Regions from separate parts of the Limosilactobacillus walteri genome, predicted to be linked through region 2. Evidence: riboswitches for the same ligand, from Rfam matches in the RefSeq annotation. Region 2 holds a riboswitch; the other holds the start of a gene.
The links. A riboswitch is a leader RNA that binds a small molecule or an ion and turns the genes downstream of it on or off. The one in region 2 is predicted to bind lysine.

Region 1 (4,395 bases), on a different contig from region 2:
GTACCGGGGAAATTTCCACGGCAAATGCGGGAACTCCGGGAGCTAATGCCTCATGTTTTCGTACATGGAGACTTGCGTTCATTGTGTCAACCTTAAAATCAGTTAGGCTATCACGTTCAGCAACATACCGCGCTACTGTCCGCAAGCCATTTCCACACATTGAGGCCTCACTCCCATCAGCGTTAATTATGCGCATTTGAGCAGCCGCACCAGCACGAACCGGTTTATTGACGACCAGAACACCGTCTGCACCGTCGAGAATATTATTTTGCGGGTCGGTAATCTTTTTAGTAAAAGCAACTAATTCTTCATCGGATAGTGGCTGTTGGAGTTTAGTCTGATCCAAAATAAAGAATGAATTTTGTGATCCATGTACTTTCAATAATTGTGCCATTAGTTTCCTCCTAATTTACAAAAAAGCGGTGGTAAATTGCTCGAACTGCATCGTCAGCATCTTCATCATAGGTCCCAATCATAATAGCAATACGGGATGCACCTTGATTAATCATTGGAACCGCAATATTTTTCTCCGCTAGTGGCATTAAAATATCATCGATTACGCCAGTTCGGTCACGCATTCCTTCACCGACAACCATTGTGATGGCATAATTATCAATCCATTCTAAGCAGTCAGGGTTAACTTCTTCTTGAATTTCGTTACAGATTATATCAACCAACTGGTCATCGATTGCGTTTCGATCAAGGATAATTGTAATATCATCAATCCCCGATGGCATATGTTCATATGATACATCATGTTTAGCTAAAATTTCCAGAATACGAAGGGTAAAACCTGCCTGTTTGTTAAGAAGATATTTATGAAGATAGAGGGCGGCAAAGTGTTTGCCGCTAACGACCCCAGTTACAATATCACTCGGTTGAAAGTCCTTATCTGGGACGATCATTGTGCCTGGCTTGTCGGGATCGTTAGTATTACGAACGTTAATTGGAATATTGCCTTGGATTGCTGGGATCAGGGCTTCATCATGAAAGACCGAGAACCCCGCATATGATAATTCTCTCATTTCGCGATAGGTCATCTTTGCGATTGGTTGAGGATGATCAACGACATGAGGGTTAGCAGAGTAGATTGCGTCAACATCAGTAAAGTTTTCATAAATTGAAGCATTGAGACCACGCGCTAAGATTGCACCAGTAATATCAGATCCTCCTCGCGAGAAGGTTGCGATGTGACCAGCGAGAGTTATGCCATAAAAACCAGGGAAAATTAATAACTCTGTATTACTATATGCAAAGTGGCTTAATGCAGAGTAAGTTTCAGGAATTACGCTTGCGTTATTAGGGGTTCCCGTAACAGTGATTCCTGCCTCGTTCGGGGTTACAAACCGTGCTTTATAACCCCGATGATTTAAGATAATGGCCATTAACTGGGCATTTAGACGTTCGCCATGGGCTTTAAAGGCAGCCATTAAGTAATTATTATTAGGGTAAGAATGGGCGGGTAATGACTGGAGCCGTTTTGCTAAGGGAGCTAATTTTTCGTTCGGTAAGTCAAAGTAATCAGCAATCTCCTGATAACGACTAAAAATTTGATCCACAATTGCTTGCGGATCATCACCCTTTATCACCGTATTAGCATATTTGATTAGTAAGTCAGTTACTTTGATGTCATCAGCAAAACGTTTTCCAGGGGCTGAGGTAACAATAACCCGTCGCTCGGGGTCGGCTGAAATAATATTAATCGCGTTTTCAAAGGCCTCCCCGTTTGCCAGAGAGCTACCACCAAACTTTACAACTTTCATGTTTGAAACTCCTTTAAGATAATTAGACTTGCTAATGTATCTCTTGAATAATTTAATCGAATTCTAACATATTCCGTGGGACTTGCAAGCCTTTTTAGTTTATAAACAAAGTAAATTGGTGGTTCTTACATCTAATAAATTAAAAAAAGTTTTTTGAATTTAATGAATCCTATTGACATTCTCATAAAAGACTTATAAGCTATGTATAAATCGAAGAGGCGCAACCGACACTAGTAGACTAATTTAGTTTGCCACACGATAAGGTTAGTTGAACAGGGAGGTTGCCGAAGCGCTTAATTTGGCACGATTAAGTAGCTGGGGCGTAGTTGAATAAGCTACGGACTGTCGCAGGACAATAAGAGCCTGCGTTGCGCTATCGACAAATCAGAATGGATAAGTGAATTCCACTGTTTGTTTGCGCAGACAGTGGATTTTTTTATGCGACCTCTTTGTAGTACATTTCATGGAGGAAATATAAATGAATGAACAAATAACTGATCAACAACTAAATGCAGCCGGGCACTTAACGATTGGAGGGTGTGATGCGTTAGAGCTTGCACAAGAATTTGGTACGCCGCTTGTTGTATATGATGTTCAGCAAATCCGCCAACAAATTCGAGCATTTAAGCGGGTGTTCGAGGAAAATAATGTTGATTATGCGGTTAGCTATGCAAGCAAAGCATTTGCTGCGATTGCAATGTATCAAGTCGTTGCAGCAGAAGGCGGTCATGCTGATGTAGTTTCAGGTGGTGAATTATATACCGCGCTTAAAGCCGGTTTTCCAATGACAAATGTCAGTTTTCACGGAAATAACAAGTCGCGGGAAGAATTAGTAATGGCGGTCGATCACCACGTGGGGACAATTATGATTGATAATTTCCATGAGATTGACTTACTAGCAGCAGTCTTAGAGGAGCGCAATGCTACGATCAATGTAATGTTACGGATTACGCCAGGAATTTCCGCTCATACTAATAAGTATATTCAAACTGGTCAGGTAGATAGCAAGTTTGGTTTTGACCTTCAATCAGGTCAGGCGGATGAAGCCCTAGCAAAGGTTCTTGCTAATCCGCGCATGAAGATGAAAGGACTTCATGCGCACATCGGCTCACAGATTTTTGAATTGGCAGGTTTCGAGGGGGTGGCTAAAAAATTAGTTGAAGTTGCTGCCCACTGGCAAGAAAAGTTTGCCTACCAAGCAGAGGTTATTAATGTGGGGGGCGGCTTTGGAATTCGCTATGTTAAGGATGATCACCCCCTTGCGCCCGAAGAATTTGTTGATGCAATTATCAAAGCAATCAAAAATGAGATTGAGCAAACAGGTCTTTCCATGCCGGCTATCTGGATTGAACCAGGCCGTTCAATTGCGGGACCAGCAGGATATAACCTATATACAGTTGGCTCCCGTAAAGATGTTCCAGGCTTGAAGCCGTATGTAACGGTTGATGGCGGAATGGGTGATAATATTCGGCCTGCTTTATATGAGGCCCAATATGAAACGGTTCTTGCTCGTGACCCGCAAGCTAAAACAATTGAACATGTTCGCTTAGCCGGAAAATATTGTGAATCTGGTGATATTTTAAGCCAAGATCAAGCGCTACCGGCAACCAAGCCAGGGGATGTCCTAGCAATGCTTGATACTGGTGCTTATGGCTATTCAATGGCTTCTAACTATAATCGAAATCCACGACCAGCAGTAGTCTTTGCGGAGAATGACAAAGCGCAAGTGGTAATTAAGCGGGAAACATTGGAAGACTTAATCCGCTTGGATGAACCCTACCAACAATAAAAAGGCATATATAAAGGAAGAAAGAGGTAAATAACATGGCAGAATTAGATGCACAAGCAATTATTAACTACATTAGTAACGCTCCCAAGAAGACTCCGGTAAAGGTATACATCAAGGGGGATTTAGCAGGACTCGAATTTCCTCAAGAGGTGGAAGCATTTGTTGAACAGCATACTGGTGTTCTCTTTGGGGATTGGACTATTATTGAGCCGTTCTTGCAGAAGGAGACAACAGCAATTGAATCCTACCACGTTGAAAACGATGCGCGTAATTCCGCCGTTCCGTTGCTTGACCTTAAAAATATTAATGCACGGATTGAGCCAGGAGCCATTATCCGGGATAAGGTTTTAATCGGCGACAATGCTGTAATCATGATGGGAGCAACGATTAATATTGGTGCCGAAATTGGAGCTGATTCGATGATCGATATGGGCGCTGTCCTTGGCGGTCGGGCAATTGTTGGCCGTCATTGTCACATTGGTGCTGGAACAGTGCTTGCCGGGGTGGTCGAACCAGCCTCAGCGGAACCAGTCCGGATTGATGATAATGTCATGATTGGTGCGAATGCAGTTGTGATTGAAGGAGTCCATGTAGGTGAGGGCGCAGTTATTGCGGCAGGTGCCATTGTTACCCATGATGTAGCTCCCCATACGATGGTTGCTGGGGTTCCGGCTAAATTTATTAAGAATGTTGATGATCAGACTGCCGGTAAAACTGAATTAGAAGACGATTTGCGGAAGCTATAGGAGTGATGGGTATGTTAACAGAAGCAGAATTAATTACCATCCGGCGACACCTCCATCAAATTCCTGAATTAGCCCTTCATGAATTTGCAACTCACAA
Region 2 (4,395 bases):
CGGCTGTGTCAATTGGAAGTGCGATTGTAATTGTCTTACATTTTAATTGAGGAGGACAAACTAATGAATTGGGGTAACTTATTGTTGCAATTTATCTTATGTTATATATCGACAGTTTGTTTCGGAATCCTCTTAAATATTCCTAAACGGGCCTATAATATTGCGGGAATTATTGGTGGTAGTGTATGGGTAATCTATTGGATTATGTATTATCACAGTGGCGTGGGCTTAGCATTTAGCAATCTGGTTGCGGCCATCTTAATTTCAATTTTGAGTCAGTATGCAGCCCGGCGAAAACGAATGCCGATTATTGTCTTTAATGTTCCTGCGTTAGTGCCTTTTGTACCGGGAGGGCAAGCCTATAAAATGGTGCGTAATTTTGCGATTGGCAATTATCATTTGGTGACAGTGTACTTTTATCAAGTAGTAGTAATAGTTGGTGCAATTACGCTGGGCTTTGGAATCGGCGAACTATTAAACCGCGTTTTAATCTATCTTCGACAATATTTAATCAAAAAGTCGCGGTGGAACTTCTAACAGTGTGGTATACTCATTTTTAATTGATTAATTTAAGTTAGGAGAATCCTTAATTATGTTTATTGAACGTGATAACCATCGTTGGTGGCGCTTTGCGTTAAGCGGTGGTTTCTTTATCGCTCTGATGCTGTTAATTATGTTTAACTCATCAGTAGTGACGATGATTGATGCAGTTTTACAATCTTTATTTACTAGTCAGCGTATTGAATCAATTGGTTGGTTCCATGCGTTAATGACCCTCATATCATTTCTAGCTAAACCGGTATTAGATTTGGTATGGGTCTTTATCATTGCAGCAGTTCTATGGTTAAAGGGTTATCGCATTCCGGCTCTTTGGGCTTTAGGTACGATTTTTGGCGGAGATGTGTTAGGAGAAGTATTTAAGCATATTGTAAAACGGGTACGTCCAGCACAACATTTACCAGCTGATGATGGTTATAGTTTTCCTAGTGGACACACATTAGGGATTTTCTTAGTAGTAGCAATTTTATTCTTAGTTGTTATTCCTCTTATTCAAAAAGCAGCAGTTCGGACAATTTTGCAAATCTTACTAATTTTTGCAGTATTTTTCTTGGCAGTCTCACGGGTATACCTCTACGCTCATTGGCCTTTTGATACAATCGGGGCAATGCTGTTAGCATATGCTTGGTTACAAGTAGCAGAATGGTTATATGTTGCATGGGCACCGCGGCTGCAACAAGTTCCGTTCCTTCGCAGTATTGAGATTTGAGAAAACAAGTAGCAGTAATTGCTGAGTAATAAGTATAAATAGGGTCCAAACATTTGAAATTTTCGGATGTTTGGACCTTGTTTATTATTTAGTGTATTTCCCGGGAAATAGGTGGTAATTATGGATGAAATTAATATAAAAAAAGCAACTACGGTAGAATTAGCGAGGTTAGCTGAATTGCTAGATGATGATGAGCTAGTACAGGGGGCGGAACTAATGCTGCCACGGGATAAAAAATCACGTATTCAGGCATTAAACTTATTTATTCGGCGCAATCATGTTGCATTATTAGAAACTGAAAATGATGTGGTGGGAATGATTGTGTTAAGTAACTGGTATGGCAGCGAGGGGCAAAAAATTAATCATCAATATGAGCTTGGTTATCTGTTAAAACGCGATTTGTGGGGACGGGGAATAATGACAAACACACTTAAAAAAGTTATTTCTCAATTACCAAAAGGAATCCTTATTCATGCGGCCTGTAAAGAAGAAAATCATCGCTCACAACGGGTCTTGATTAATAATGGGTTTATCTATAAGCATGATTTATGGTGGCAATTAGCCAGATGAGATCTAGACTTGCTTTTTTATTTAAGAAGGGTATAATTTCATTCGATGAAGAGGTTGCATGTTTTATTAGTAATCATTGTTAGGTGAATAAGCACCGGAGCGATGCTGAAAGGAAAATATGCCGAAACATTACTTAACTTATTTTAAGTGATTGTTGGGCCATAGTCATAATAGGCTATGGACTGTCGCAGATAAATTGCGGGGCGCTTCCTAAATTGATTCAACAATTATGAATTGTCAAGTTGGGTCTTCTGATAGGATTGCCGATCAGGAGGCCCTTTTAATTTATCCTCTTCGAAGTGATGACGTTAAAATATATAATAATGGAGGAATTATTTTATGGCAGACGAAGAAAAGTCGACAGGTCATATTGAACGGACATTGGAAACACGTCACCTGTCAATGATTGCCCTCGGGGGAACAATTGGTACTGGTCTTTTCATTGCTAGTGGATCAGCAATTTCGACAGCTGGGCCAGGGGGAGCCTTAGTGGCCTATGGAATCATGGGAATTATGGTTTACTTTTTAATGACTAGTTTAGGAGAAATGGCGACGTATATGCCGTTAACGGGGTCATTTTCAGCTTACTCCACAAAATTTGTTGACCCGGCATTGGGATTTGCCCTTGGGTGGAATTACTGGTTTAACTGGGCGATTACAATTCCTGTTGATGTTACAACAGCCGGCATTGTGATGAATTACTGGTTGCCTAACGTACCTGGTTGGATTTTTAGTGTAGTAGTAATGGCATTAATTTTCTTGATTAATTATCTTTCGGTTCGCTCGTATGGGGAGACAGAATTTTGGCTGGCGCTTATTAAAGTTATCACAGTAGTTGTTTTCTTAATTGTAGGGGTAGCTATTATCCTCGGCATTATGGGGGGACGACCTGTTGGTTTAAGTAATTTCCATTATAAGCAGGCGCCTTTTGTTGGTGGTGTGCCAGCGATTATCAGTGTATTCCTTGTTGCTGGATTTTCTTTTCAGGGAACTGAGTTAGTTGGAATTACAGCTGGCGAAGCTGCCACGCCTGAAAAATCAGTTTCTAAGGCGATTCATTCTACTTTTTGGCGAATTTTACTATTCTACATTTTTGCAATATTTGTAATTGCATGCATCTTGCCATATACAGACAAAAACTTATTAAATCAAGACGTTTCAAATATTACAATGAGCCCATTTACGATTGTCTTCAAGCGAGCGGGGTTAGCATTTGCTGCTAGTGTAATGAATGCTGTTATTCTTACAGCGGTGATTTCAGCCGCTAACTCGGGACTATATGCTTCGACACGGATGTTATATTCTCAGGCAAGAGAAGGCTATGCATGGCGCATTTTTGGGTATGTTAACCGTCGGGGAATTCCGATCTATGCATTGCTTGGTACAATGGTCGTATCATTAGCTGCCTTTGCAACCCAATTTGTCGGTCCGCAAGCATATAATTATTTAATTGGGGCGTCTGGACTTTGCGGATTTATTGCGTGGTTAGGGATTGCAATCTCTCATTACCGTTTTCGGAGAGCATTTGTTAAGCAGGGGCATAGTATTTCTGAACTAAAATATCATGCAACAGCCTTCCCGTTTGGACCTATTTTCGCTTTTATTTTATGTATTGTTGTTATTTGTGGACAAAACATCGATGCCTTTATTAAGATGGATTGGCAAAATATTTTGATTACTTACATGGGAATTCCACTATTCTTAATCTTATTTTTATACTATAAGATTCGTTATAAGACCCACGTTATTCCACTAGATAAAGTTGATTTATCACGGAGAACTAAGGGTGAGTCATACGAACCGGAAGAAGACTGATTATTAGGTAGCGGGTAAAGTTATTTTAACTTTGCACTCGCTCCTTTTTATTTTAAATGATAGAATTGTGTTCGTGACTTTTTTGAATTTTTAAATAGGGGGAAATAATAAATGATTGCATTAGCCGGTACGATTGGTGCAGGGAAAACCAGTTTGACGCAGCTGTTGGCGGATCACCTTAATAGTCAGGCCTTTTATGAGTCTGTTGATGATAATAAAATTTTGCCGCTTTTTTATAAAGACCCTAAAAAGTATGGTTTTTTGTTACAGATATATTTTTTAAATAAGCGTCTTGATGAGATTAAAGACTCGTATGAAAATGACCTAAATGTTTTAGACCGGTCAATCTTTGAAGATGCACTTCTATTTAAACTAAATGCAGATATGGGACGGGCTACGGAAACGGAATCAGATATTTATTCATCTTTATTAGCTAACATGATGGAAGAATTACCTGAGCAGCCCCACCAAAAAGCACCGAATTTATTAATTACAATCAAGGTATCATTTGATACAATGCTTGAGCGAATCAAGAAGCGCGGCCGTTCATACGAACAAATTGCTAATGATCCTTCTTTATATTCATACTACAAAAATTTAAATGAGCGTTATATAAAATGGTATGAAGATTATAACGAAAGTCCTAAGATGATGATTGACGGGGATAAGTATGATTTTGTTGAGGATCCGACTGCCGCTAAAAAAGTATTATCAATGGTTGATAAAAAATTGATTGAATTAAA

Region 1: another riboswitch for lysine. It lies ahead of lysA (diaminopimelate decarboxylase); the one in region 2 lies ahead of DTK66_RS09315 (amino acid permease).

What each region holds. Positions count from the first base shown of each region.
Region 1 covers NZ_QORN01000007.1:33,036-37,430, forward strand. The annotation lists gene dapF (diaminopimelate epimerase) at 1-394, opposite strand, end outside; gene DTK66_RS02480 (aspartate kinase) at 405-1,763, opposite strand; lysine riboswitch at 1,969-2,148, shown strand; gene lysA (diaminopimelate decarboxylase) at 2,242-3,552, shown strand; gene dapD (2,3,4,5-tetrahydropyridine-2,6-dicarboxylate N-acetyltransferase) at 3,588-4,298, shown strand; gene DTK66_RS02495 (N-acetyldiaminopimelate deacetylase) at 4,304-4,395, shown strand, end outside.
Region 2 covers NZ_QORN01000042.1:974-5,368, reverse strand. The annotation lists gene DTK66_RS09335 (threonine/serine exporter family protein) at 1-50, shown strand, start outside; gene DTK66_RS09330 (threonine/serine exporter family protein) at 64-537, shown strand; gene DTK66_RS09325 (phosphatase PAP2 family protein) at 593-1,267, shown strand; gene DTK66_RS09320 (GNAT family N-acetyltransferase) at 1,388-1,837, shown strand; lysine riboswitch at 1,878-2,054, shown strand; gene DTK66_RS09315 (amino acid permease) at 2,177-3,652, shown strand; gene DTK66_RS09310 (deoxynucleoside kinase) at 3,764-4,395, shown strand, end outside.